Salinivibrio kushneri: one gene and its partner. The protein of the gene in region 1 interacts with the protein of each later gene in a pairwise test. Links are inferred from orthologs where the notes say so. Each region holds a gene or a part of one and is shown on either strand. Other genes may lie near its edges. The genes, in order: crp and N8M53_RS02105.

What was found.
Region 2: the proteins of crp (region 1) and N8M53_RS02105 interact in binary tests that used the Escherichia coli proteins (3 or more experiments, as listed by UniProt). The link is inferred for Salinivibrio kushneri from one-to-one orthologs.

The regions. Positions count from the first base shown.
Region 1 is NZ_CP114588.1:225,103-240,495, reverse strand. Bases 5,819-8,788 are described here. They hold crp (cAMP-activated global transcriptional regulator CRP), read left to right. Parts: upstream 5,819-6,972; coding sequence 6,973-7,605; downstream 7,606-8,788. Other genes in these bases: N8M53_RS01115 (DUF1338 domain-containing protein), read right to left, coding at 8,676-8,788; N8M53_RS01120 (hypothetical protein), read left to right, coding at 7,736-8,602; N8M53_RS01130 (phosphoribulokinase), read left to right, coding at 5,854-6,723. Also shown: glutathione-regulated potassium-efflux system protein KefB, read right to left, coding at 1-1,291; glutathione-regulated potassium-efflux system ancillary protein KefG, read right to left, coding at 1,284-1,865; N8M53_RS01150 (ABC transporter ATP-binding protein), read left to right, coding at 2,064-3,992; N8M53_RS01145 (TIGR02444 family protein), read left to right, coding at 4,001-4,477; N8M53_RS01140 (hydrolase), read left to right, coding at 4,461-5,450; N8M53_RS01135 (YheU family protein), read left to right, coding at 5,579-5,797; more of N8M53_RS01115, read right to left, coding at 8,789-9,467; astD (succinylglutamate-semialdehyde dehydrogenase), read right to left, coding at 9,478-10,959; astA (arginine N-succinyltransferase), read right to left, coding at 10,961-11,983; N8M53_RS01100 (aspartate aminotransferase family protein), read right to left, coding at 12,013-13,230; N8M53_RS01095 (anthranilate synthase component II), read right to left, coding at 13,600-14,175; N8M53_RS01090 (ExeM/NucH family extracellular endonuclease), read right to left, coding at 14,270-15,393.
Region 2 is NZ_CP114588.1:422,276-437,383, forward strand. The notes cover bases 1-2,685. They hold N8M53_RS02105 (YacL family protein), read left to right. Parts: upstream 1-993; coding sequence 994-1,377; downstream 1,378-2,685. Other genes in these bases: N8M53_RS02100 (glycerate kinase), read right to left, coding at 1-867; glnK (P-II family nitrogen regulator), read left to right, coding at 1,676-2,014; N8M53_RS02115 (ammonium transporter), read left to right, coding at 2,033-2,685. Also shown: more of N8M53_RS02115, read left to right, coding at 2,686-3,262; N8M53_RS02120 (Fe(3+) ABC transporter substrate-binding protein), read left to right, coding at 3,427-4,443; N8M53_RS02125 (ABC transporter permease), read left to right, coding at 4,507-6,138; N8M53_RS02130 (ABC transporter ATP-binding protein), read left to right, coding at 6,135-7,181; N8M53_RS02135 (TetR/AcrR family transcriptional regulator), read right to left, coding at 7,238-7,843; hpt (hypoxanthine phosphoribosyltransferase), read left to right, coding at 8,191-8,721; can (carbonate dehydratase), read right to left, coding at 8,827-9,486; N8M53_RS02150 (SulP family inorganic anion transporter), read left to right, coding at 9,695-11,350; N8M53_RS02155 (SulP family inorganic anion transporter), read left to right, coding at 11,691-13,343; N8M53_RS02160 (ABC transporter ATP-binding protein), read left to right, coding at 13,358-14,281; N8M53_RS02165 (ABC transporter permease), read left to right, coding at 14,278-15,048.

The DNA of each region.
Region 1 (15,393 bases):
TCGGATCACGTTCCAATATGGTTACGCCAATTTTGTTAGCGAACATCAAACGCCCTACCACCTGACCAAAGCGACCAAAACCGGCAATGATCACGCGCGCATCAGCTTGCTCAAACTGTCCTTGGGGCGGCGCTTCCTCTGGCTCGTTGAACGTGCGGGCAAACCAGCGCTGTTGAAGCGTCAGCATTAAAGGCGTCGTCATCATTGATAAGCTCACCACCACCAACAAAAATGCATTCAATGGCTGGTCGAGTAACCCTTGGCTGCGCGCGGCAGTAAAAATAACAAACGCAAACTCCCCGCCTTGGCTAAGCAACACCGCCATTTGACTACGTGCCTTTGGCGCCACGCCAAACAGACGCGCCAACCCGTAAAGCAATATGGTTTTTGCAAAAATTAACGCTGCCACCGTGCCTAAAATTGCGAGGGGATAATCGAGCAATAAGCCGAGATCAACGGTCATCCCCACCGCAATAAAGAACAGCCCGAGCAACAAACCTTTGAAAGGCTCAATCGCGGTTTCTAGCTCATGACGGTATTCACTTTCAGCAAGCAATACGCCCGCAAGAAACGCCCCGAGCGCCATCGATAAGCCCAATGCTTGCATGGCCAGGGCAATACCAATCACCAAGGCCAACGAGGTCACGGTAAATAGCTCGGTGACACCGCTCATGGCCACTAAACGAAACAGCGGGCGCAGCAGGAAATGACCGCCTACCAGCAAAATACCGATACCGACAAACATCCATAATACGTCGAGCCAGCTACCGGCACTGCCACCGGCAAGCGCAGGGATCATCGCGAGCATCGGGATTACCGCAATGTCTTGGAAGAGCAAGACCGCAAAGCCTGACTGTCCGGTTTCGCTGCGCATTAGGCGTTGATCTTCGATAATTTTCATCGCAATCGCGGTAGAAGAAAGCGCCAGGCCAACTCCAATCACTAATGATTGGGAAAGGGTTAAGCCTGTCATCATACATACCACACCAATGGCGAACGCGGTGAGTACCACCTGACTGCCCCCAAGCCCGATAATCGGTCGGCGCATTTGCAGCAACTTTTTCGGGTTCAGCTCCAGACCAATCAAAAACAGCAGCAGCACCACGCCAAATTCCGCAAAATGGAGAATCGCATCCACATCACGGACCAGACCCAGCCCCCAAGGCCCGATCACTATGCCTGCCAGCAAATAACCGAGGACAGAGCCCATGCCCAAGCGCTGTGCCAACGGAACCGCAATCACCGCGGCCAATAAAAAGACAAAAGCCACCGATAAGAGGTTGTTATCCATCCTCTCCTCCTTGTTGCGCCAATGGATCGGCGAGCCAATCGGCGTAAATCTCGGCAAACGCATCGCGATCGGCATCGCCAACGCGACGTGCCCAGTGCAACACCAACGGCGGGATCCAATACATCCGACATAATGAGGCGGTTAACTCAAAGGGTTGCAATAACTCGGCCATCGAATATTTATTGTAACCTTGCTGGCTAAACGCTTCGGCCGCACCGCCAGTGGTCACCACAAAACGACAGGTTTTACCGGCCAACGCATCCCCGCCTTGTCCATGAGCAAACCCTTTCCCTAACACCACATCTATCCACTCTTTTAACAATGCCGGACAGGAATACATTTGCAGTGGATGCTGAAAGACCAACACATCGGCGTCAGTGACCAACGCACGCTCATGATGCACGTCCACCACAAAATCAGGGTATGCGGCGTAAATATCATGGACTGTGACATGGGACAACGGCGTAATGGCCTCAATTAAGCGACGATTGGCAACAGATTCATCGGGGTCGGGGTGAGCAAAAATCACCAGTACCTTGGGAAGAGAGGGGCTTTCAGCCTTATCTCGGGGCATAGGCTTCCTTGTCGTTATGATTATTGTAAGAACGCAATCTGTTCATTTGTTCCATGTTTTTAACTTTAACACACAAATATGCCCCGTCTGTGTCTGACCAGTGGGATGACGCGGTAGAATTTGGCAATCCCCGTATCAAGCTGGTATAACGACCGCGCAACCATGCGCATCCATCAACCCGAGACAGACTGAGAAATCATGATTCGCTTCTCCGACATTCAACTGCTTCGTGGTGGTAAGCCCCTGCTTGACCACACTTCTGCCACTATTTCGCCAGGCGACAAAGTCGGTTTGGTGGGAAAAAATGGCTGTGGCAAATCTAGCCTGTTTGCATTGCTGCGCCATCAATTATCGTTGGATGCCGGCAATTGTGACTATCCGAGTCAGTGGCAGGTAGCATGGGTGGCGCAAGAAACCCCGGCACTCGACAAAAGCGCACTTGAATACGTCATTGATGGCGATAGCGAATACCGCGAGCTACAGCAAGCCTTACGCGACGCCGAAACCCGTGATGATGGTAATGCGGTAGCGATGTTGCACGACAAATTGGATGCCATTGGTGGTTATACCATTGAAGCACGCGCTGCGAGTCTGCTTGATGGTTTGGGCTTTAGCCAACCACAAATCCACTGGTCACTCACCCAATTCTCAGGTGGCTGGCGAATGCGGCTGAACTTAGCACAAGCGCTATTATGCCGCTCTGATCTGCTGTTGCTGGATGAACCCACCAACCACCTAGATCTCGATGCGGTGATGTGGCTGGAAAAATGGCTACAGCAATATCCAGGGACCTTGGTGTTGATCTCTCACGACCGGGACTTTTTGGATCCTGTCGTCAACCGTATTATTCATATTGAGCACCAACAGCTTAATGAATATACGGGTAATTATTCCGACTTTGAACAAATGCGCGCGCAAAAATTGGCTCAACAACAGGCGCAGTACGAAAAGCAACAAAAGCAAATTAACCACATGCAATCGTATATTGATCGCTTTCGCTACAAAGCGACCAAAGCCCGTCAAGCGCAAAGTCGGATTAAAGCCCTTGAGCGGATGGAGAAGGTATTGCCCGCGCAATACGATAACCCATTTAGTTTTACCTTCTTCACCCCGGATGCCTTACCCACACCGATTTTGATGATGGACAAGGTGGCGGCTGGTTATGATAAGACCCCCATTATTGAAAACATTCGCCTTAACCTGGTGCCGGGGGCGCGCATTGGCTTACTAGGGCGCAATGGTGCGGGTAAATCAACCCTGATTAAACTGCTCGCGGGTAGCCTACCCGCCATGGCCGGTGAATTAACCTATTCACAAGGGGTGAAAATTGGCTATTTTGCCCAACACCAACTTGATACGTTGCGGATCGACGATACGCCACTTCAGCACCTAAACCGGTTAGCCCCTACCACTGCTGAGCAAACCTTGCGTGATTTTCTCGGCCGGTTTGGCTTTCAAGGCGACAAGGCGCTCGAGCCCATCGGCCCCTTTTCTGGAGGCGAAAAAGCCCGCTTGGTGCTCGCTTTGCTGGTGTGGCAAAAACCGAACCTACTGCTACTCGATGAGCCCACTAACCACCTTGACCTGGATATGCGCCAAGCATTAACGCTGGCTTTACAGTCCTACGAGGGCGCGATGGTGATTGTCAGTCACGATCGCTTTTTGCTGCGCGCCACTACCGATGACTTGTACTTGGTCGACAATGGCGCAGTGCTACCCTTTGATGGAGACTTGAACGATTATCATCGCTGGCTGACCGATCAACAGCGTGCTGATCGCGCTGAGAGCAAAAAACAAGCGGCCGCGGAGAAAACAGCACCGCAACAAACCCAAGTGGATCGCAAAGCGCAAAAACGCCGCGATGCCGAATTACGCAAGCAAACGGCGCCTTTGCGGAAAAAAATTGACAATCTCGACACACAGATAGAACAACTCTCTGCCATTATCAGTGACGCGGAAAGCCAGTTGGCGGATCCTGAGATTTATCACAGTGATAACAAAGCGCGACTCACGGCGCAATTGCAACGTCAAGCGGATGCCAAATCGACGCTCGAAGAGGTGGAACAAGAATGGATGGAGCGACAAGAAGAGCTGGAAGCCCTGGAGGCGACATTCACTCAAAGCTAACCCCTGGGATGGCGAACCCCGCCGACCTGTGGCAGTTTTGTTTACATCATTATGGCAAGCCAGAGGTGAAACAAGCCTGCCTCAAGCTCCAAGACGAGCACCAAGGTAACGTCAACCTTGCCTTGTTGCTCGCCTGGATTGAGCAACATGGCTACGGCCTTGCCCCCGAGAGCCTGAGCCAACTCAAACACGCGTTGAGCCGATCGGAGCATTTGCTTATTGCCTATCGTCACCTGCGGCGAGATTTGAAGCCGCGGGTCGGCAGTGGACAGTACAAAAAAATGCTTAACTTTGAGCTCAGCTTAGAAAAATTCCAACAGCAGGATTTAGTCGAGGCCCTAAATCGTCAAACCTGGCTCACGGATACCGCCTCTCCTCTCGCCTACTATTGCCGTCAGCTGTCACCATCAGCACGCAACCTATATACATCACTGAGGGTGACGCCCGCCGAGGAAGAGGGAAGTAACCATGATGACACCGTTTAGACCCATTCCCAGTGCACGGAATGCGCACCTACAAACCTTGTTGCCTCGCTTTCTGCGTCGTGCCCCGCTTTTCACCCCTCGCTGGCAGCAATTTGATCTGCCCGATGGCGATTTTGTTGATTTGGCCTGGACACATCAACCGCAACCTGGGCAGCCGATTGTTGTTTTATTCCATGGCTTAGCCGGCAGTTTCGACAGCCCGTATGCCAACGGCTTGCTCGCCGCGTTCCAACGTCAAGGTTGGTGCGGCGTAGTGATGCACTTTCGCAGCTGCAGTGGCCGCCTTAATCGTGCCGCGCGGACCTATCACTCTGGAGAAACCCAAGACGCACGTGCCTTCTTAACCTATTTGCGTGAGACCTATCCAGAGAGTCAAATTGGCGCGGTCGGGGTTTCCTTAGGGGGAAACATGCTGGTACGTTATCTGGCGGACTATCACGATGATCCCATCGTGACCTGTGGTTGCGCAGTGTCACCCCCACTTGACCTAGCCGCGTGCTCGATGCGTATCCAGAAAGGGTTTTCCCGTGTTTATCAAGCCTATTTGTTGCGCTCGATGCGACAAACCCTTGCTGAAAAGCTGACCCGTCATCAGCAAGTCGGCCGGTGGCATGCGGGAGAACGCCCAACGATCAATACGTTGTTTGAGTTCGACCAAACTGTCACTGCCCCGCTTCATGGCTTTGACGATGCACACCATTATTACCGTGCCTGCAGCGGCCTTTCCGTGCTTAATGCCATTAAGACACCGCTGGCCATCATTCATGCCAAAGACGACCCGTTTATGACCGACGCGGTGATCCCAACGTCCCCCTTACCCGCCAATATCGACTACCAACTCACAGAGCATGGCGGCCATGTTGGTTTTGTCACGGGAAGCTGGCGCCAACCTCAGTTGTGGCTTGAGCAAGCGGTGCCCGGCTGGTTAGCGTCTTATTTGCCGCATGAGTCACTGAGCAAGACGGCACGTTAGTGCCATCAAAGGAATCAAAGAGAACCACTGCATTTACTGGTATGATCGGGTAAAATGCGAGCCAATTCACAACATTCGCATCACGCACCCTCGCGTGCCATCCTGAGATAAATAAAAGGTGATGTAGTATGATGGTTCCATGGCAGTCGATTCCCGACGAAACACTGACAGCGTTAATTGAGCACTTTGTATTACGGGAAGGAACCGATTATGGTGAGCAAGAAGTCAGCTTTGCACAAAAAGTTGATGATGTTCGCCAACAATTACAATCCGGAGACGCCGTGATTGTGTATTCCGAGTTGCACGAGACAGTGGATATTCGTCGTAAAGCAGCACTCGGCTCTTAGCATCGCAGTACACGCCGTATCGCGATACAAATTCAGACTGAATGACAGGGCGCGTCATGTCGGCTAAACATCCAATTATTGCGGTTACCGGCTCGTCAGGAGCCGGTACCACCACTACCTCGGAGGCCTTCCGTAAGATGTTCCAGATGATGAACATCAAAGCGGCCTGGCTAGAAGGGGACAGCTTTCACCGTTTTACTCGTCCCGAAATGGACGTGGAGATCCGTAAAGCGCGTGAACAAGGCAAGCATATCAGCTACTTTGGCCCCACCGCCAACGACTTCCCTCGACTAGAGCAGTTTTTTCGTGAGTATGGCGACCAAGGCACGGGAAAATACCGTCGCTATTTACATACCTTTGATGAAGCGGTGCCCTATAACCAAATGCCTGGTACCTTCACACCATGGCAAGACTTGGCCGACAATACCAATGTATTGTTTTACGAGGGATTGCACGGTGGGGTGGTCGACGGTGACGTCAATGTTGCGCAACACGTCGACCTCTTGATAGGTATGGTGCCCATCGTCAACTTAGAGTGGATTCAAAAATTTGTCCGCGATACGCGCGATAGAGGTCACTCTCGTGAAGCGGTGACCGACTCAATTGTGCGCTCAATGGATGATTACTTGCACTATATCACTCCGCAATTTTCTCGCACCCATATCAATTTTCAACGCGTTCCCACGGTAGATACCTCAAACCCATTAAATGCCAAAGGGATCCCGTCTTTGGACGAGAGCTTTGTGGTGATCCGCTTTCGTGGGATGAAAAATGTCGACTTCCCCTACCTGTTGCAGATGATCACTGGGTCGTTTATGTCACGGCATAACACCTTAGTGGTGCCTGGGGGAAAAATGGGCTTTGCGATGGAATTGATTATCCGTCCATTGATCCAACAATTGATAGAAAAAGGCAAGATTGGCTAAGGCGTAGCGCATCCATGATGTATTACTTCTCAAGCCGTGATCTTAGCCACGTTTTTGCCAGATTTTTAGGCGGTTGGCCTAGATCAAAATCAAGAAATCACCAACAAAAAAAGATACACTCTTGTTAACATACAGTGAGCTTGTAGCCCGCGTTCAGACTTCGTATTCTGTGCAATGATCTGATGGGTTACCCCTCAGACAAAGATAGGACGTTGTTGCCGGGCAACACATGCAGAGGAAATAAGTTATATGGTTCCAGGAAAACCTCAAACAGACCCTACACTCGAGTGGTTCCTTTCACATTGTCATATTCATAAGTATCCGTCTAAAAGCACGCTTATCCATGCAGGTGAGAAGGCGGAGACCTTGTATTACATCGTGAAAGGGTCTGTGGCCGTACTGATCAAAGATGAAGAAGGCAAGGAAATGATCCTGTCTTACCTTAACCAAGGTGACTTCATCGGTGAGCTCGGGCTTTTCGAAGAAGACCAAGAGCGCACTGCTTGGGTTCGCGCTAAATCACCGTGTGAAGTGGCAGAAATTTCATTTAAGAAGTTCCGCCAGCTCATCCAAGTTAACCCTGACATCTTAATGCGCCTGTCTTCACAAATGGCGCGTCGTTTGCAGGTAACTAGCCAAAAGGTAGGGGATCTCGCCTTCCTGGACGTCACAGGGCGCATTGCGCAAACCTTGTTGAACTTGGCGAAGCAGCCAGATGCCATGACACACCCTGACGGTATGCAAATTAAGATCACCCGTCAGGAAATTGGCCAAATTGTCGGCTGTTCGCGTGAAACCGTGGGACGTATTCTAAAAATGCTGGAAGAGCAAAACCTCATTTCCGCACACGGTAAAACCATCGTGGTATACGGCACACGCTAATTGCGCCGCTCTCTGTATCACCAACCGACGCCCTGGCGTCGGTTTTTTTATCTCCACTTTCTGGCAAGCACGCGGATAGCTTCTAAACTCAAAACGATGTTGTTAACACTAAATTAACAAGGTATCGTTTATGAAAAAAGTGATAACTGCCCTCACCGCCCTCGCGCTCTCTGTGTTTTCAGTCCATGCCGCATCCAATACCACGATTGTACACCCCGAGCCACGCGCTGGCTCAGCGCTTGACCTCTATGCCATTGAGCTGATTGAATTTCTTGCTGAAAAATCGGGAGAATCTGTCACCTTACAAGCCTTTGACGGCCAAATTGGCTCTCAGTCTCGTAAAGTGGAGATGCTCAAGCAAGGCAAGCTCACTGTCGACTGGCTTGGTGCCGACCGTACACTGGAATCGGAACTGATCCCCATTCGCTATCCCGTGTTTCGTGGTTTACTCGGCCATCGCCTGTTTATTACCAACCAAGCCACTGAGCCCCAACTCGCTCAGATAAATAGCGCGGGTGATTTGCAGTCTCTTACGATGACTCAGGGACAAGGCTGGGCCGACGTCAAAGTGCTTAACTCTGCGGGATTTCGCGTACGTGAAATATCGAGCTTTGAAAACATTTTTAAAGTGGTTGATACGGGTCGTGCCGATCTCTTCCCTCGTGCCTTGATTGAGCCTTTTAGTGAATTAGCCGAGCGGCCGCAATACGGTAATCTGTTAGTTGACCCACACCTGATGCTGATCTATCGCTTCCCGATGTTCCTGTTTGTGTCTCCGCAACATGCTGACGTCGCCGAGATGTTAAATCGCGCTTTTGAAGCGGCGTATCAAGACGGATCATTTATCGAGTTTTTCAATAATGCGCCTTTAGTTAAGGAAACCTTTGAAAAGGCAAACATTAGTGAACGCACCGTAATCCGAGTTGATAACCCACATTTAAGCAACGAAACACAAGCGATTCCAGACACGTTTTGGCTCGACATCGAGGCCCAATAGACGATAAAAAAGGGAGCGTATCACACGCTCCCTTTCATATGACGTCGACCCGTATTCGGGCAAGGACGAATAACTAGTGGGTGCTTTCAAAGATTTTATCTGCCGAGGCAGCCACAAAACCTTGGTAGAGCTCACCATTGGGCAGGACATAACGCTTAGCAAACTCATAAAATCCACCCGGGATGGTTTGCGTGTCATCAGAAAAAGCAACCGGTACGCGATCCGCCATGGTGGAGGATTGCTCCAAATACACTGATGCATCCCCTTTGACTTCTCCACCTGACTCGTTAATCGCAAAGCCATTGTCGCGCAATCGGTTGTTCACCGAGAGGCAATCATCATGCGCATTCAGCTGATTCACGCTCACGGTAAAATGGTTCGCACCATAACCGTGTGCCGCCACCCAAGACGCATATTCACTCTCTTCGGCAAGGGTTTGATAGGTCGCCCAATCAACATCCCATAGACGCCCCTGATGGAGAAAATCACTGCCTGTTAGTGACGATTCATCGACCTGCGCCACCAGCTTCTCGACAATCGCCTGAAGCGTTGGCGAGCATTGCTCGACCATCAACTCACTGATAAAAACTTTTGGCATCAAAGGATCGGGATGCTCAAAATGGCAGGCGTTGAGCTTTTTCGCTTCAAAGGTATAGTCACCTTTTTGCTGATACCCCAAGGCGAGAAATGGACGCGCAAGTACCTTTAGCCCAACCTTAGGTAAACCAAATGTCCGTAAGGCAATATGATCATTGATCAAAGGTTGCCCTTCCTCTAATAAGGCATGCACCTTATGTGCCGAAGGGCACAGACGGTTGATGTAGTCCTGCCACAGTTTGTCGAATAACGCTTGGCCACTGTCCATGTTGCTCTCCTTAGTCCTGTTGATTCGGAATGCCGGGGGCGAACGTTTCGGGCAGTACCACCTGCTCCCCTTCCATTGACGCCATCGGATAAGCGCAATAATCCGCTGCATAGTAAGCGCTGGGGCGTAAGTTCCCCGAGGCACCCGGCCCACCAAATGGCGCGTCACCGCTAGCGCCCGTCAATTGGCGATTGCGGTTAACAATCCCTGCACGAATATGGTCAAGGAAGTACTGCCATTCACCATCGTCTTCACTGATAAGTCCGGCAGACAACCCATAGCGGGTGTCATTGGCTTTGGTGACCGCATCGGCCATATCCTGGTAACGCTGCACTTGCAGAAGCGGACCAAAATACTCTTCATCCGGTAAGTCTTGAATACCACTGACATCCAAGATCCCTGGCGAGATCACCGCGTCATGCTGATGTTCACACTCAATCACTGGCTTCGCGCCCAGATCAACAAGCTTTTGCTGTGTGGCCAGAATACCCTCTGCTGCCGCCACTGAGATCTGTGCGCCCATAAACGGCGCCGGATCATCAAACTGGCCGCCAACTCGCACGGTTTTTGTCCATTGTGCTAGGCGCGTCAAGATCTTGTCACCCACTTCTCCTTCAGGCAGCAGCAGGCGGCGTGCACAGGTGCAACGTTGACCGGCGCTAAGATACGCTGACTGAATGATGGTATAGACGGTGGCTTCTAAATCACCAAACTGATCACTGACCACCAAGGGATTATTTCCCCCCATTTCCAGTGCCAGCATCTTATCGGGCTGACCCGCGAATTGGCGGTGGAGGATATGGCCGGTATTGGCGCTACCGGTAAACAATAAGCCATCAATGCCTCGGGCTTGTGCTAAAGCCTCGCCGGTATTACGGCCACCTTGTACCAGATTGATAAGGCCATGCGGCAGCCCTGCCTCTAACCAATACCCCAGTGTTTTTTCCGCCACTTTTGGCGTCAATTCTGACGGCTTGAACACCACACTGTTACCGGCCAGTAGCGCGGGGACAATGTGGCCATTGGGCAGGTGACCCGGGAAGTTGTACGGGCCAAAGACCGCCATCACACCTAACGGACGGTGACGCAACACAGCTTGCGTGCCATTGACATCTTTTTCGCGTGAGCCCGTTCTCTCGTGGTAAGCGCGTAATGAGATCGCCACTTTTCCCACCATGGCACCGACTTCGGTTTTGGTTTCCCAGAATGGTTTGCCCGTCTCTTCAGCAATGGTGCGCGCTAAATCGTCCGTATTCGCTTTCACTATCTCGGCAAAGCGCTCAACCAGCGCTTGGCGCTCGGCAAATTCAGTATTACGCCAACGAAGAAAGGCTTCACGTGCGGCGCTAACCGCTTGTTCAACCTGGGGGCGCGTCGCTTCTTCACCTTGCCAAATACACTGACTATCAAAGGGATTTTGCGAGGTCATCACCTCGCCCTCGCCTTTCACCCACTCTCCGTTAATCAGATGGCCTGCTGATTGCTTTGTCATCTTATCCCTCCATGGCAATCAAACGCAGCTGATCGCCTTCTTTTACATTCAATGCGTCTGCTACCGCGGGGCTGATCACCACCTGATTGGTTTCATGATCCACCGCCGCTTTCGCCGCTGTCGCGCGGAAACCGGCAAAGTCCGTGTTCGATATCAAATAGTCCTGCGCGCTGCTGTGCTCTCTTACGCTTGCCGAGGCGTTGAAAGAATGACGCACGGATTCAATATTGTGACGTAAGCATTCCACCGTGGGGCCGGCATCAAAGATGTCGACATAGCCACGGCACGAAAAGCCTTCTTTTTCCAACAAGCGCAACGCTGGGCGAGTATTGGGATGCACTTGCCCGATCACCGCTCGCGCTTCCTCACTGAGCAGGCTCACGTAAATCGGTAATTTTGGCATCAGATCAGCGATGAAGCCTTTCGCCCCAATCCCGGTGAGGTAGTCAGCCAACGTGAAGTCAATGTTAAAGAAGTTATCCTTCAACCATTGCCAAAACGGCGAGTTCCCCTCGTCATCAGACACACCACGCATTTCAGCAAAGACCACGTCTGCGAAACGCTCGGGAAATTGTGCCAACATCAAAAACCGACACTTAGACAAAAGCTTGCCATTTAGGCCGCCACGAAACTCAGGGCGCATAAACAAGGTGCAGATCTCTGTGGTGCCGGTGTAGTTGTTGCCAAACGTCAGCACTTCCACGATGTTATGCACATTCAGTTTGCGCGACGAGTGCACCACCTTCGTCAGGTGGTAACTATAAAATGGATTGTCGAGGCCAATAGCCGCTTCAATCCCAGTCGTCCCGGCAATCTCACCGGTTTCTACATCTTCAGCGACCATCAAGTACCCTTCCGGGCCAGGCTCTGTCACCTTTTTGGCAAAACTTTCTAGCGAATTATCAATTCGCCCTTGGAGCAAATCGGCATCCACCGGCAACGAGGTAAACCCGTGGCCGGACGCTTCCGCACACAACATCAGTGCATCAAAATCTGATGCACGGATAGGCCGAATAACTAACATCTCAAATCCCTCCGAGTGTATGAGGTCGCTTATCCTGCAACAACCTTCGCAATCGCGCGCTCCAGGCGTGCCATCCCTTCTTTAATATCGGCTTTGGTAATCACCAATGACGGAGTAAACCTCACCACATTTGGGCCGGCGACTAATACCAACAGGCCTTCTTCACCCGCGGCAACCAGAATATCGCGTGCACGGCCTTCCCAGTCTTGGTTCAGTGCCGCACCGAGTAGCAAGCCTTTGCCACGGACTTCACTGAAGATGCCGTATTTATCGTTAATCGCCTCTAAACCGTCACGGAACCATTGCTCGCGCTCAATGACACCCTCTAGCACTTCGGGCTTGGTCACTTCATTGACCACGGCTTCTGCGACCGCACACGCCAATGGATTACCGCCATAGGTGGAGCCATGAACGCCCGGTTTCATGTGTGCTGCGAGACGTTCGGTGGTAAGCATGGCACCAATGGGGATCCCGCCACCCAGTGATTTGGCTGTCGCCAGAATGTCCGGTTCAACCCCTGATTCTTGATAGGCATAAAAGGTGCCCGTACGGCCATTGCCGGTTTGGACTTCGTCGAAAATCAACAGGGCGTTGTGTTTGTCACATAACTCGCGCACGGCCTGCAAAAAGCCTGCTTCCGGTGGCACGATGCCGCCCTCGCCTTGCAATGGCTCCATCATCACCGCACAGGTACGATCTGAGATATGGTCGGCCAATGCGGCGATGTCGTTGTAAGGAAGATGGGTGACATCGCCAGGTTTAGGGCCAAAGCCGTCTGAATAAGCGGGCTGTCCCCCTACCGTCACGGTAAAGAAGGTGCGACCGTGGAAACCTTTGGTGAAAGCGATGATTTCACTTTTGTGCTCGCCGTGCTCTTCTTTTGCCCAGCGACGCGCCAGTTTCAGTGCGGCTTCGTTCGCCTCGGCGCCTGAGTTAGCGTAAAACACGCGGTCGGCGAAGGACAGTTCGGTGAGGCGTTTTGCGAGGCGCAACGCCGGGGCGTTGGTCATCACATTGCTCAAGTGCCACAGCTTCTGCGCTTGTTCGGTCAGTGCATCCACCATTACCGGATGACAATGACCTAAACAGCTCACCGCGATACCACCGGCAAAATCGATATACTCTCGACCTTCCTGATCCCAGATACGCGACCCTTTACCATGATCTGGGATCATCGGCATTGGGTTGTAACATGGCACCATGACTTCGTCGAAGAGTTTACGTTCTACTTTGTGCTCCATTGTCATCACTCAATCCTTCTGTGTTTAATCTATGATGCATAGTATTTACATTATTTTAACCGCAGCAATAGCAGATTATGTTTTGTTTTCAGCAGGGTAACCGAACTCATGCAGTTTACCGAGATAGTTATGCATAAACTGTGAGCAGAGAGAAGCGCAGAGCAAGCAAGGCTATGATGCCAAACAGGCAAGACTGAGGGGAGATAACAGCTAGGCTGCATAAGGTTGCAGCCATTGATAAGGCAGTCAAAAATCGCGAAATGTAAAATTGGTGATAAAGATCGCCATTTGGTGCAAGCGTGTGTAATGGAGAGCGCGGCTGGGATGCCCCGAGGTAACGGCGCTTAACACTGTCGCGCCTTTATCCTGTCGACGTTATTGCTGGAGAAAGTTGGCCAGTAAAGCATGTCCCTCTTGGGTGAGAATACTTTCTGGGTGAAATTGTACCCCTTCCACCGCGAGCTCACGGTGCTTTAACCCCATGATAATTTCACGCCCATCTGCCTCCATGGTGGTTGCTGTTACCATCAAACAGGCGGGTAAGCTGTGTGGATCCACCACTAAGGAGTGATATCGCGTGACGGTAAGCGGGCTGGGCAAATGAGCAAAGACACCTTGCCCTGCGTGATCGACGGGCGATGTTTTACCATGCATCACTGCCTTTGCGCGTACCACCTTAGCACCAAATACTTGCGCAAGGGCTTGATAGCCCAGACAGACACCTAAAAGGGGAACCTTTCCCGCAAAGTGCTCAATCACCGCCAGCGAGATCCCAGCTTCGTCTGGGGTACAAGGGCCTGGTGAAACCACGATATGGGTGGGCGCCATCGCCTCTATCTCCGCCAAGCTAATCGCATCATTGCGTTTGACGCAAACAGATGCGCCCAATTCACAGAAGTATTGATACAGGTTGTAGGTAAAAGAGTCGTAGTTGTCGATGATAAGAAGCACTGTGCTCGGCCATGCGATTGAAAACCGGCATGATGCTAACACAGTGCTTATAGAGCGTCATCCTAGCGTGAGCCTGGGACGAGCGACATCGAGGTTAGCGGTTTAACTGACAGCGAAAGCCAGTGTATGTCACTGTCATCGGCGTATCAGCGGGCGCACTACCACAATAAACTGGGAACAGCCCCAAGGCTTTCACCGACACCGCGATACGATCATCACGCTTGAGATCCAAAGATTGGACCAAGGGAGAGCGTTGATCAAATTCGCGCACCGAACGCCATTTCATCCACGCATGAACCGGACTTTTCTGTCCGTTAAGCTGCGGTACAATGGGTAAAATGCTGCGATTGTTCACGGTCACAGAGACAGGAACCACAGGTGCTGGGTAGTCAAGCGAGATCAAGACAGGATCGTGATCAGAGGATGAGAACGCATTGTCCGATTTCACCAAATCTCCGGTGTATTTGCGGCTATATTCGAACAAAGTGCTTTCTACCGAGTTAATGTGCCACTCTTCCACGCCAACCACTTTGCTGGCCAAGCTGGCATTCGCAAGAGCATGATCCAATGCACCTAGCTCACCAGAGAACGAATACGAATAGGCTTTGTCCCCTAACCAGTCAGTGGCCAAATTGGTATACCCCAATCCGTGCTCCACGGGTTGGCCGGTCGCATGCATAGGCACACCACGAATTTCCGTTCCCGCAGCAGTGAGAATGTCGCGTTGCCCCTCGGTACGCTGATAGTCCGTCAGCACTCGAACAGGATCTTCTTGCGCATACGCGTTCAAGTCTCCCAAGATCAATACATCACCATCCACGGTGTTTAATCGGTCACGCAATGCCACAGCCGCCGAAACGCGGAACTCATTGCAACGCCCTTGCAGATCAGCCGTTTCGCTATCAAACTCACCCGCAACCCAATCTTCATAGCAGCCCGAGCCTTTTGATTTGAAGTGATTCACCACCACACTCAGAGGTTGATCATTAACCATAAAGCGTTGGATCAAGCTATCACGCTGGTATTTGTCGAGAGCCTTGGTTTCTCCGTCTGGGCTTTCGCCACTGATATGCTGCTCGGGCATTGGGATAGCCTGGGCATCGCCTGCTAATGCCACTGTCGCAGGACGATAAATCATGCCTACCATGATGGCATCAGAGCCAAAGTAAGCGCCTTGATGTTTCTCCGCCTCACTCGGTTCAACAAATTGATAGTGAT
Region 2 (15,108 bases), 190 kb from region 1 along the record:
GATCACCCAATCGGCTTGTATCAATACGTGGTGGGCATGGGTGCGTGAGAGTAACAATTCCACCCCTGGCTCAAGCTGCGCGCCGAGTAACCCGCCGAGTGTCGCGCCGATCCCGCCAGCCGCGCCAGCGCCTGAAAAGTGGCAAATGGACTGTCCCAATTGTAGGTGGCAAATACTGGCAAAGCGGTGCAGGTATTGCTCCAATTCTCGAATGTCTTCTTCCTGGGCGCCTTTTTGTGGCCCAAAGACGGTGGTAGCGCCATGCGGTCCACATAATGGATTGTCTACATCGCAGGCGGCAGTGAGTTTGACCGTGTTAAGGCGAGCATCCAGTCCGTCAAGATCCAGCGTCATCAGTGCACCCAGGCCCTCTCCTGTAGGCGGTATTGGTTTGCCCGCGCCATCAAGGAGCTTGGCGCCCAGGGCGGTCAGAATCCCTGCACCAGCGTCATTGGTGGCACTGCCCCCCAAGCCGATAATGATCTCATCAATGTCATGGTCAAGCGCGGCACGAATGAGCTCACCGGTGCCTAAGCTGGTGGTATGACGTGGATTGCGTGCGTGAATAGGCACCAAAGGCAGCCCAGATGCACTGGCAACATCAATAACCGCAAGCCGATGCTCGCGGTTGATAATAAAATCGGCGGTCACCGAGCGAAAATCGGGTCCAGTAACCTCGCAGTGATAACGCTCGCCACCAAGTTGGTCGAGAAAGCTTTGTGCAAAGCCTTCACCCCCGTCAGCCATTGGCAGTTGAGAGAAACGGGCGTTAGGCAAAATAGGCGCGATGCCAGCCTCGATCGCCTGAGCAACGTGGCGAGCACTGAGGCCTTCTTTAAATGAATCAGGTGCGATCACGATATGCATTAGCCTATCCTTTACTGCTTACTGTTATTCCATTTAAGTATGGTTGAAGTGACAGCTTGATGACAGCCTCGGCTTGGCAATTATAGGAAAAAGCCGGACAATAGCGTGCCAAATTTGGAGGTCAGTGTGGATTACGAATTTTCTCGCAACAGTTTTGATGACAGCTACCGGATTGTTTTTTCTATGGGACATGAAGCCATAGGACGTTGGCTATTGGATGAACTCGGCACGGAGCTGACGCAAGTGACAGCCTGTCTACATACTCTGCAGCAACTTGAGTCAGAGCAGCAGTGGCGCGGGCATACGTTCACGCTTACCGCCAATCATGATGAGGTCGTGGTGGTGGCGAATGCGATGCTGCAACCTGCCTCGGATGACGCGCAAATCATGCTCAATGAGCAAGCGCTGACCTTTTATGATGAAGAAAGCTACGCCGCGTGTGGTTACCAAGACTTTTTGGAAATGCTAGACGCCTACCAAGACTTTATTGCCCGTTACGGTCGACGTTAAGCGGGCTCACTGAGTTAGCTAGTCATCGATGAGCACGTATTACCGTGTGCGTGCTTTGAATCGATGAATCTTTCCCCGTTTTTTATCCTTATTCTCGCTTCTATGTTCCCCATTGGTGCAATCGTGTACCGCTCCCGCGGGTATGCGCTGTGTTGGTGAATAATTCGCACTTATATGGTGCAAATCACCGCCTTTATTTCTATTTGTTTTTTAAGTTATTGAATATTAACTAATTAATTATTGGCACGGCTCTTGATAGTTAGACGATGATGCAAACACAAGGACTCAGGAGAAGGATATGAAACTGATTAGCGCCATTATCAAGCCATTCAAGCTTGATGACGTACGTGAAGCGTTGGCGGATGCTGGCATTGACGGCATGACTGTCTCAGAGGTGAAAGGCTTCGGCCGTCAAAAAGGGCACACAGAGTTATACCGCGGTGCTGAGTATCAGGTCGACTTTTTACCCAAAGTAAAATTAGAAATCGCGGTGCAGAGCGAGCATGTCGACAGTGTCGTGGACGCGATCTCTAAGGCTGCACAAACCGGCAAGATCGGCGATGGCAAAATCTTCGTCTTTGATCTTCAGCAGGCGGTGCGTATCCGTACTGGTGAGATGGATCTGGAAGCAATTTAAAAACAGGGAGTAAAGACAATGGAACTGGTAAACACGGTGACTGAATTGCGCTACGCGCTCGACACCTTTTTCTTTCTTTTATCCGGTGCGCTAGTGATGTGGATGGCAGCAGGCTTTGCCATGTTAGAGGCAGGGCTAGTACGCTCAAAAAACACCACTGAAATACTGACCAAAAATATCTGCCTCTATGCCATCGCATGTACCATGTACCTGTTAGTGGGCTACAACATCATGTACGTGGATAACAGCGGTGGTGGCTTTATACCGTCTTTCGGTACCTTGATTGGCACGCAAGGGGCGGACGCGGATCACTCGCTTGAATCAGACTTCTTCTTCCAAGTGGTGTTTGTGGCGACAGCGATGTCTGTGGTGTCAGGCGCGGTGGCTGAGCGTATGAAGCTGTGGGCGTTCCTGGTGTTCTCTGTCATCTTAACTGCGGTGATTTATCCGGTTGAAGGTTATTGGACCTGGGGCGGTGGCTTTCTCTCAGAAGCAGGCTTTAGCGACTTCGCTGGCTCTGGGATTGTTCACATGGCCGGTGCCGCTGCGGCACTCGCAGGTGTTCTGCTCTTGGGGGCGCGTAAAGGGAAATACAGCAAAAATGGCAAAATCAATCCCATCCCTGGTTCAAACCTGCCCCTCGCTACCCTAGGTACTTTTATCTTGTGGTTCGGCTGGTTTGGCTTTAACGGTGGTTCACAGTTGATGGTGTCGGATTTTGAAAACGCGACCGCGGTCGGGCAAATCTTCTTGAACACCAATGCGGCTGCGGCTGCGGGTGCGATTGCTGCTTTGCTGGTGTGTAAAACCATGTGGGGGAAAGCGGATTTGACCATGGTACTCAACGGTGCGTTAGCCGGCTTAGTGGCCATCACCGCGGATCCGCTATCACCTTCACCTGTGGCAGCGCTGATCATTGGTGCGGTATCAGGTGTGGTTGTGGTCTTCAGTATCGTTGGTCTTGATAAGATTAAAATTGATGACCCTGTTGGTGCTATCTCTGTGCACGGTGTGTGTGGCTTCTTCGGCTTGATGGTTGTGCCTTTAAGTAACACAGGGGCAACCTTTGGTGCGCAGCTTTTGGGTGCGGCAGTGATTTTTGCTTGGGTATTTGCGGCAAGTTTCCTCGTGTGGCTAGTGCTGAAAAACACCATGGGTATCCGTGTTACCGAAGAAGAAGAAATGTCAGGGATGGATTTACATGACTGTGGCATTGATGCATATCCCGAATTTGTTAGCGTAAAATAGTCAGTTACACTTAACTCGATTAAACTCTGAAACGAAACCTTACATTTTTGGATGTAAGGTTTCTTTGTTTTTGCGTCTGATCATATTGAGCCCTGAGTCATTAGTTGTATACTAACGAAACTGAGATTCGTTATCATTTATCATCATATTTAAGGACTGCCACGATGAAAAAACTACTGATTGCCTCGGCTATCACCGCAAGCCTATTAGGAACCAGCGCCGCGGTTGCGTCCGAAGAAGTCAATGTTTACTCGTATCGCCAACCTTTCTTGATTGAACCCATGTTCGATGCGTTTACCGAAGAGACCGGCATTGAGGTGAATGTTAAATTCGCCAAAAAAGGCATGGCGGAAAAGGTTAAGCAAGAAGGTGAGTACAGCCCGGCTGACGTTTTGCTAACCGTTGATATTTCACGCCTTCAAGAGCTGGTTAATCAAGACGTGGTTCAGCCTGTACAGAGCGCGGTGATCGACCAAAACGTGCCTGAGCAGTTCCGTGATAGTGAAGACAAGTGGGTTGCGCTGACAACACGTGCCCGTGCGGTATACTCATCACGTGAGCGTGTGGGTAAACTAGGTGATGATTTTGACTACCTTGACTTGGCAAAACCAGAATGGAAAGGCAAGATTTGCACCCGTTCAGGCAAACACCCATACAACGTTTCTTTGGTATCAGCCATCATTGAAAACCACGGTGAAGCGAAAGCCAAAGAGTGGTTAGAGGGCGTAAAAGACAACCTCGCGCGTAAACCACAAGGCAATGATCGTGCACAAGTGAAAGCGATTAAAGAAGGCCTGTGTGATGTATCGCTAGGCAACAGCTATTACCTAGGTAAAATGCTGAATGACGAAGAACAAACAGCGTGGGCGGAAGCGGTTTACTTGAACTATCCTGGCCAAAACGCGCACGGTACGCACGTGAACGTGAGTGGCATGGCGATGGCGAAGTACGCGCCGAACGAAGAAAACGCGCTAAAACTAATGGAATTTTTAACGTCAGACAAAGCACAGCATATGTATGCTGAGGTGAACTTCGAAGAGCCTGTGAAGCCGGGTGTTGAGCAGTCTGAGCTGGTGGCGTCTTGGGGCGACTACAAGCATGACCCAATGCCGCTTGAGGCGATTGCGGATAACTACAGCCAGTCAGTGAAACTGCTGGATGAAGTGCAGTTCGACCTGTAAGCCATTGCATAGGGGCGGATGCCGCCCCTGTTGTCTTTCTCTGACGCCTTAATGTAGTAGGCCATGCGAGATAGATTACCCATTATAAAAACCAGCAGTTGGAGCTTAGCTCTGTTGCTGGTTTTGCCGATCTTAGCGATCTTTTATACCGCGGTAGGCGACACCGGGGATATTTTCCCTCATCTGTTTGATACCGTACTACCGACTTATACCTTGAACACCAGCTTGTTAGTGGCTGGCGTGGTGGCGATTGCGATTATCCTCGGGGTGCCCACCGCGTGGATGCTGGCCATGTATCAGGTACCGGGCAGCCGACAACTGCAGTGGGCGATGGTGCTTCCGCTTGCGATGCCGGGCTATATTATTGGCTATATCTACACTGACTGGTTTGACTACGCAGGCCCATTGCAACGTGGCTTGCGGGCACTGTTTGAATGGCAAACGGTCAATGATTACTGGTTTCCCGATATGCGTACCTTGCCGGGTGCGTGTTTTGTGCTGGCGTTAGTCTTATACCCTTATATCTACTTGCTCACCCGTGCCGCGTTTATGGAGCAAAGTGTCACCTTGACCCACTCAGCGCGTTTGCTCGGTTGCTCGCCGATGCAAAGCTTTCGTCGCATTTCTTTACCGTTGGCACGGCCGGCGATTGCGGTGGGGGCCTCTTTGGTGGCGATGGAGGCGCTGGGCGATTTTGGTACGGTCAATTACTTTGCGGTCAGCACCCTTACAACCGCAGTCTATGATACTTGGTTGAGCTACTCGAGCTTAACCGCTGCCGCCAAAATCTCTGCGATCATGCTGGTTGCTATCTTCCTTTTGATCAGTGCTGAACGTTATGGGCGACGTAAACAAGCACAATTTAGTCCAAGCTCGAGCAGTGATGCGATTGAGAAAATGCCCTTAACAGGCTGGCGCAAAGTCGGTGTGTTAGCGTGGTGCTGGAGTCTGCTGTCACTGGCGTTTATTTTACCCCTGTTACAGCTTTTGGTGTATGCATGGCACTACTACGAAAAAAATGCGGTCAGCGAATTTGCCACCTTTAGCTATAACAGCTTTTATACCTCAAGTTTAGCGGCGCTCATTGCCGTTGGCATTGCGTGGACAGTCAATGTGTATCGCCGCCTGCGTGGGCATGGGGTCAGTGTGGCGCCCATGCGATTGGCGTCTATGGGGTATGCGGTGCCGGGGACGGTGCTCGCGATTGGCGTGATGTTAGTGCTGACGCGCGGCGATCACTTCATTAACGATATCGCCACCCATTACGGCTGGGGACGGCCTGGCCTCCTATTATCTGGCACCATGGTGGCCTTATTGGTGGCCTTTGTTGTGCGGTTCAGTGCCGTCGCCATTGGCAGCATTGAATCAAGCATGGCCAAAATTCCTCCTTCATTGGATATGGCGGCGCGAACCATGGGGTGCACCACCACAGGGGTGATTCGCCGTGTGCATTTACCCCTAATTCGGCGCGGCACGCTCATTGCGATGCTGTTGGTGTTTATTGAGTCGATGAAAGAGCTCAATGCGGCCATTTTATTGCGCCCTTTTAACTTTGAAACACTGGCCACCTATGTGTACAACTTTACCTCGGATGAGCACCTAGAGTATGCCGCCTTGCCTGCGATTTTGTTGGTCGTGGTTGGTTTGGTCCCCCTTATCCTGATTAACCGGTCATTGGAGCAAAAATATCAATGAAGTGTGCGCTCGCGATAGAGAATTTGACCTGCAGTTATAACGGCACTCCTGTTTTAAAGGATTTGTCGCTGCAAGTCGCGCCGGGAGAAATTGTGTGCTTGCTCGGCGCCAGTGGCTGCGGGAAGACGACGTTGCTAAAAGCAATGGCAGGATTAATGCCATTATCCTCAGGAAAGCTATCGATTGGGTGCAAACTCATGGACGATAATCAGCATTCAATCCCGCCAGAGCAACGCAATATTGGGATGATTTTCCAAGACTATGCGCTGTTCCCACACCTTACGGTGGCAGACAATGTGGGGTTTGGTCTGTCTGGATTCAGCACGGCAGCACGAAGTGAAAAAGTGACTGAGATGCTCAAGCTGGTGCGTCTGGCGGAGCTGGGTGACCGCTATCCTCACCAGCTCTCGGGCGGCCAACAACAGCGCGTGGCGATTGCGAGAGCGCTGGCTTATGAACCCGATCTGTTATTGCTTGATGAGCCCTTTTCAAATATTGATACCCAGGTTCGTCATGATTTAATTGAAGAAATCCGACGCATTTTTAAATCCCAAGGCGTCACGGCGATCCTTGTGACGCATAGCCGAGAGGAAGCATTCGCGTTTGCCGATAAGCTGGCGGTAATGAATCAGGGGCTCATTGAACAGTATGGCGATACCACAGAGGTGTATTACCAACCTGCGAGCCGTTTCGTCGCTGATTTTCTTGGCCAGGGCTCTTATGTGCCCGTAACGGTCTCGTCGCAAGAACAAATGCAGACACCGCTCGGCCCTTGGCCTCGTCCGGTGCATTGTCATCCAGGCGCGCATTGGTGGCTACTGAGACCGCAGTTTCTCAGTATCCGTGCTGATGAGAAGGGGGAAGGACAGGTGTTATCCCAACAGTTTATGGGTGACAGCAGCCGTTATACCATCGATATCCATGGTCAAAAACTGTCGGTACACGCGCGTGAGCCGCTATTGGTGGGAGATAAAGTCAGTTTACATATTCGCCCTCACGAACCAGTCCTTTTCAATGATGGGCCGAGTTTTATTGACGATTAAGACACCAGAACCAAAAAAGCCAACCGAAGGGTTGGCTTTTTACGGCGCGACTACGATTAGCTTTGCTGGCAAAGTACATCAATATAGTGTTGAGCCATGGCGTTTAAAGCCGTTTTGTCTGGTTGCTGGTGCGCCTGTAAAAATAGCACATAGCACACCCCAGCCAACATACTGGCAAGCTCACGCGGTTGGTGACGGTCGACCATCTCACCTTTTGCCATCCCATGCTGGAACACTTGTTCGAACTGATCCATCGCGTCTCGACTGCCTTTGACAAAGCGTGGCCAAATATCCTCGCGAATAGAGGTACTCCACTCAAACCAGACTTTCATCCAAGCTTTGTCTGCCAGTGCCGTGTCGATAATTTGCGAGGTAATGCAGTTTAGCGATGCTCGCATCGATTGATCTTGCTCGGTGCACTCATTAATGAGTTTAATGAAGTGTTTCTCGGTCTGGGCCAAGATCTCTTCCACCAAGTCTTCACGGGTTGGGAAGTAGTTAAATACTGTTGCGACGGAGACATCTGCCATTTCGGCAATATCGGCGTGCCCCGCACGACCAATCCCGCGTTTGGCAAACACATCTAAGCCACACCCTAATAACTGCTCTTTGCGGCGCTCGGGCGATAGCCGCGTCCTTGTTCTCTCATTTGATTGAGCCATCCTAAAACCTGCCAACTTATTTTTGGTTTGTACAAATTAATTATTGTTTGTGCTAATGACTTTATTATTAGCGGGGTTGAGTTTATACCAGCCATTTATGGCCTGACAACGGCTAGAAGCCTGATCTAGGCCGTAAAAACGTAATTTTGTCTGCAAAAAAAGTCATTCATTACAAAAAACAAAGGCATGGATTATTTTTTCTTATCAATCAGTGTGATACCCAACTAGTGTGCGGGTGCATAAGCGATGAAAACGCGCTCGCTGGGATCCGCAATCGATTTAGTGCTAGACTATGCCACCTTTGTTAGTGACCTCCCTTTTGTGGAGAGACAACCATCGGGGCAGATATGAAACACACCGTTGAAGTGATGATTTCAGAGCAGGACGTTCAGGCGCGAGTGAAAGCCTTGGGCGCCGAGATCAGCGAGCACTATAAAGACTCACCGGAGTTGGTATTAGTGGGGCTGCTGCGTGGCTCGTTCGTTTTCATGGCGGATTTATGCCGTGCGATTGACATGCCGCATGCGGTCGACTTTATGACTGCATCAAGCTACGGCAACAGCATGGAAAGTACGCGTGATGTGCGTATTTTGAAAGATTTGGATGATGATATTAAAGGCAAAGACATACTCTTAGTCGAAGATATCATCGATACCGGCAATACGCTGAGTAAGGTGTGTGAAATCCTGTCTTTGCGCGAGCCAAATTCAGTACGTATTTGTACCTTATTAGATAAGCCTGAGCGCCGAGAAGTCGACGTCAAGGTTGATTGGCTGGGCTTTACGATTCCAGATGAATTTGTGGTCGGTGTGGGCATCGATTATGCGCAAAAGTACCGCCATCTGCCGTACGTTGGTAAAGTGATTCCGTTGGACTAAAGGGTTCAAGGAATGCGAAAGGAGAAAGCCGAGCCTATGCTCGGTTTTTTTGACCCCATGATACAGGCGAGTGCCAACCTTCCTTGTTAGAGACGTAGGGAAGGATTAATACTCGACTTGGTCAGGCACAAGTTCACACATTGCCGCTTGGTAGTTTATTTCTAGCGATTCCCGACTATTGGCGGTCATCCCCAGATCCCGCAAGATCCCATCGGTGGTGTCGTAAAACCAGCCATGAACCTTTACATCTTGGCCGCGTTCCCAGGCGGCTCGCAAAATCGTTGAATTGCCCAGATGATAAACCTGCTCTGCGACATTGATCTCACACAGTCGATTACCGCGTGCTTGCGCAGGCAATTGGCTCAGGTAGCTTTTGTGTTTGAGGTAGAGGTCGCGAATATGTAGCAACCAATTGTTAATTAAACCCAGCTCAGGGTTTTCTATAGCCGCATGTACCCCGCCGCAGCCGTAATGCCCACAAACAATAATGTGCTTGATTTGCAGCACGTCGACGGCGTACTGCACGACGGATAGGCAATTTAAATCGGTATGAATAACTTGATTGGCGACATTACGGTGGACAAAAAGCTCGCCAGAGTCGAGACCAGTCAAGCGCTCTGCGGGCACACGACTATCGGCGCAACCAATCCATAAGTATTCAGGGTGTTGCTCTTTGGCAAGGTCGGCAAAAAACTGTGGGTTAGTATCACGAATGTCTTTTGACCAGGCTTTATTATTGGCGAACAACGCTTTGATTTGGGCCATATTCACGCAAGCTTTTGGTAATGTAGTCGTTTACCACTATACCTTAATGACCGAGTGTGAAATACACTGAGATCAATATTCACATTCTTTTACATCTGTCACGCCCAATAGATCACGCTGTTTACCTTCAAAGCCACTGCTCGGATCGGTTAATCCAAGAAAACTCGTATACTGTCTTTTCCATCATCAATGCAGTAGAGGGTAGTGAGTGTTTGATAAAGGACGATTTGCACAGCTGACATTAAAAGGGGATCTATTTGGTGGGGTAACCACCGCGATAATCTCATTACCATTGGCACTTGCATTTGGTGTCGCCTCTGGGGCTGGCGCGGAAGCGGGGCTATGGGGCGCGATTTTAGTCGGGTTGTTTGCCTCGCTATTTGGCGGGTCGTCTACGCTGATTTCTGAACCGACCGGCCCAATGACAGTGATCATGACCACGGTATTAACCGCCATGATGGCGCGTTACCCGGAAGGGGGCGTAGCTATGGCATTCACCGTCGTCATGATGGCGGGGGCGTTCCAAGTACTGATTGGCAGCTTAAGGCTGGGGAAATACGTCACCTTAATGCCTTACAGTGTGGTATCCGGCTTCATGTCAGGGATTGGGGTGATTTTGATTTTGCTCCAGCTTGCCCCCTTGCTGGGGCAAGCGGCACCTTCTGGCGGGGCGCTTGGCACACTTAAAGCATTGCCGGACTTACTCGCTAATGCCGATTTTAAAGAGGTATTTCTCGGGGCGCTGACCCTTGGCATCTTGTTTTATTTTCCGGCGAAATATCGCCGTTTTATTCCCGCACAGCTTGTCGCGCTCGTCAGTATCACTTTGGTTTCAATTTTATTGTTTGATACCGACAGCATTCGTCGTATTGGGGAAATCCCCACTGGCTTACCTTCGCTAGTGATCCCGCATATCACGACAGAGCATTTTACCGCGATGGTGATTGATGCCCTCGTGCTGGGCACCTTAGGGTGTATTGATACCTTATTAACCGCGGTAATTGCTGACTCACTGACTCGGCAAGAGCACAACTCTGATCGCGAGCTGCGCGGGCAGGGCATTGCCAATATGATTGCCGGGTTATTTGGTGCGCTCCCTGGCGCGGGGGCCACTATGGGCACCGTGGTGAATGTGCAAGTGGGGGCGCGCTCTCCTTTGTCGGGGATATTGCGGGCGGCGATGTTAGCCGCGGTGGTATTGGTGGCAGGTGCGCTCACCGCGCCGATCCCGATGGCGGTACTCGCGGGCATTGCGGTATATGTCGGGTTTAATATCCTCGATTGGAGCTTTCTTCACCGCGCCCATAAAATCAGTTTGCAACAAACCGGTATTATGTATGGCGTGATGGCGCTGACGGTGTTTGTTGACTTGATTGTTGCCGTCGGCCTAGGGGTATTCATTGCCAACTTATTGGTGATTGAGCGCCTAAGCCGAGAGCAAGCCAAGCAAGTACGGGCCATCAGTGATGCCGAAGATGATGAAGTGCCGCTGGATGACGAAGAACGTGCGCTGCTTGATGCGAGCAATGGCCAAGTGTTGTTTTTCTATCTTTCAGGACCGATGATTTTCAGTGTCTCGAAAGCAATTGCACGCCAGCATGCCCACATCAACGAGTTCCGTGTGATGATTCTGGACCTAAGCGATGTGCCCATGTTGGATATGACCGTTGGTTTGGCATTAGAGAACGCGATTAAAGATGCGCGTGAGGCTGAGTGCACGGTGTTTTTACTGTGTCCGCACGACGAAACGCGCGAGCAGCTGCAGCGCCTTCATATCGGTGATTGGGTCCGAGAGGCGCATATCTTTACCACACGCAAACCGGCGCTCGAGGCGGCCAACCGCTTGGTAGAAGTGATGCCATAGCGGGCTGTTCAACGTATGTTACACGTCAATGCACGCAAACTCGCTAACTGGCGCCATGAGCGGGTTTGTGTGCTGTCATGGCTTTTTAGGGTGATCCACGCGTTACCCGCTTAGAAAAAACACGTCATCACGATCACTTAAATACAAGATATTTAGTGAATCTTTGCCACATTTCTCATCATTTTATTCTTTTTGGTTGAAAACTAACCATGCGTTTCCTCTCCTGATTTGATCTTGTGCACATTCCTATATACTGGCGCGCGCACTGGGGACCCCCCGTGCCAGTGAGTAAAGCCGTCATGGCCGTGATACTGCATACGACTTGAAAGGATCAGCTGTTTTGAAATTCGAACGATTCAAGAACTGGACCCTGAAAGGGGACCTGTTTGGGGGCGTCACCACGGCGGTTATTTCTTTGCCCCTCTCGCTGGCGTTCGGGGTAGCGTCTGGTGCAGGCGCGGAAGCCGGGATGTGGGGCGCCATTTTGGTGGGGCTTTTTGCCGCGTTATTTGGTGGCTCTTCAACCCTTATCTCAGAGCCGACCGGTCCGATGACAGTGATCATGACCGCGGTACTTACCACCATGGTGTCACGTTACCCCGAAGGGGGCATGGCGATGGGCTTTACCGTGGTCATGATGGCCGGCTTATTCCAAGTGATCTTGGGGACCTTGAAGCTTGGAAAGTACGTTACTTTAATGCCATATAGCGTGATATCTGGGTTTATGTCCGGTATTGGCGTTATCTTGATCATTTTGCAGCTGCCGCCTTTGTTGGGACACGTGCCCCCTGAAGGAGGCGTGCTGGGCACACTGAGGACGTTGCCTGAGCTGATTGCACACACTCAGCGCAGTGAGCTTTTATTGGGGCTGCTTACGCTTGGGATCCTCTTTTCTTTCCCACAAAAATATCGCCGTTATATGCCGGTACAACTCGTTGCCTTGGTGGTGGTGACTTTGCTGTCAATGTGGTGGTTTGATCTCGAGGCGATTCGCCGAATTGGTGTGATCCCAACTGGCTTGCCAACCTTGATGCTGCCACACATCGACAGTGAGGTACTGACCACCATGGTGGTGGATGCGTTAGTGTTGGGGACCTTGGGCTGTATTGATACTTTGCTCTCTGCGGTAATCGCTGACTCGTTGACGCGCGAAGAGCACGACTCGGATAAAGAGTTGCGTGGTCAGGGGCTGGCCAATATGGTGGCGGGATTATTTGGCGCTTTGCCGGGAGCGGGTGGCACCATGGGCACGGTTGTTAATGTGCAAGTAGGCGGACGTTCACCGTTTGCGGCCATTGTGCGCGCCCTTATTCTAGCGGCGGTAATCTTGGTCGCAGGCTTTTTGACCGAGCCCATCCCGATGGCAGTGCTGGCAGGTATCGCCATCTATGTGGGCTTCAATATCCTTGACCGCACCTTTATCCAGCGTGCCCACAAAGTCAGCTTGCATCAAACCGTGATCATGTATGGAGTGATGATACTGACGGTGTTGGTGGACTTAATTGTGGCAGTGGGCGTGGGTGTATTCATTGCCAATATTATTGCCATTGAGCACTTAAGCCGTGAGCAAGAAAAGCAGGTAAAAGCCATCAGTGATGCGGATGAAGATGACGTCCCCCTGAGCGAGATGGAAAGGGCTTTATTGGACAGCGCCAACGGAAAAGTGTTGTTTTTCTATCTCTCAGGCCCAATGATATTCAGTGTCTCTAAAGCGATTGCACGTCAGCACAGTAAAATCGAGGAATTTGATGTCATGATCTTAGACCTCAGTGACGTGCCCATGATTGATATGACCGTTGGCCTCGCGCTTGAAAATGCGATCAAAGATGCGGTTGACGCCAGTTGCCAAGTTTTTCTGCTCTGCCCCCACCAAAAAACACGGGATCAGCTTGAGCGCTTGCATGTTAAAAATTGGCTCACCGACGATCACACCTTTGATAGCCGTTATGATGCACTCCGTGCCGCGCACCGAGTGACCGAGGTCATGCCTTAAAAGAACGGGAGCTTATGAAAGCCATCGACATCAAAGACCTGGTCAAAACCTATGGGACCAGTGTTAAGGCGCTAAAAGGGGTATCGCTCTCTGTCGAGGAGGGCGATTTTTATGCGCTATTGGGGCCAAATGGGGCGGGTAAATCCACCACCATTGGCATTTTGAGCTCACTGGTGAATAAAACCCAGGGGCAGGTGAGTATTTTTGGCTACGATCTCGATACCCAAAAGGTGGAAGCCAAAAAACAAATCGGGCTGGTGCCACAAGAGTTTAACTTTAACCAGTTTGAGAAAGTGGAGCAGATCGTGGTGAACCAAGCGGGTTACTATGGTGTGCCCCGCGACCAAGCCAAATTACGCGCGAAAAAATACCTCTCGCAGCTCGATTTATGGGACAAGCGCCATGAGCCTGCCCGTAATTTGTCGGGAGGCATGAAGCGTCGCTTAATGATCGCCCGTGCGTTGATGCATGAGCCTCGTCTGTTGATCTTGGACGAGCCAACCGCTGGTGTCGACATTGAGCTACGTCGTTCAATGTGGGACTTTCTCACCGAGATTAACCGGCAAGGGATCACCATTATTCTCACCACTCATTACCTTGAAGAAGCCGAAACCTTGTGTCGCAACATCGGCATCATCAATCGAGGAGAGCTGGTAGAAGATACCTCCATGAAAGCCTTGCTGGCGAAGCTGGATGCAGAGACGTTTATCCTAGATTTACAACCCGGGCATAAGCTGAGCACCTTAAACGGTGTTAACTGGCAGAAAACCGATACTAATACCCTAGAAGTTGAAGTGAATAAGTCAGTCGGGTTGACCCCTGTCTTTGATCAGTTGTCGCAACAAGGCGTGCAGGTGCTGTCGATGCGCAATAAGGCAAATCGCCTTGAGGAGCTATTTGTCACCTTAATTCAGCAAAATGGGGAGGAGCGTGCATGAATGCTTTGTATTGGGTGGCCTTTCGAACCTTGATTCATAAAGAAGTGGCGCGCTTTACCCGTATTTGGGTGCAAACCTTGGTTCCGCCAGCGATTACCATGAGCCTCTATTTTATCATTTTCGGTAATCTGATTGGCTCGCGGATTGGCCAGATGGAAGGCTTCTCCTACATGGAGTATATCGTGCCGGGGCTTATCATGATGTCGGTGATCACCAACTCTTACTCCAACGTGGCCTCTTCGTTTTTTAGTGCCAAATTTCAGCATAATATTGAAGAGCTTTTGGTAGCACCGATCCCTAACTACGTGATCATTGCCGGTTATATCGGTGGCGGGATGTGTCGTGGGTTAGCGGTGGGGGCGTTGGTGACCATGACCTCCCTGTTTTTCGTCGACTTGCAGATAGCGCATCCGTTGATTGTGATTACCACCGTAGTGTTGACCTCGGCGGTGTTTGCCCTGGGTGGACTGATTAATGCTATCTTCGCCAAAACCTTTGACGATATTAGTCTTATCCCTACCTTTATCTTGACGCCATTAACTTACCTCGGTGGGGTATTCTATTCGCTCTCCCTGCTGCCTGAGTTTTGGCAGGGGGTATCTAAGCTCAATCCCATTGTGTACATGGTAAACGCGTTTCGATACGGCTTTCTTGGCGTGTCAGATGTCGGCATCATGACATCGTTTGGGGTGCTGATGCTGTTCATCATCGGGCTGTATGCCTTGGCGTGGGGTTTGATTTCCAAAGGAACAGGCTTGCGTAGTTAACGACCTAACAGTACCAATAATCCGAGTTGATATCGGATAAAAAGCCCCGGCCATGATGGC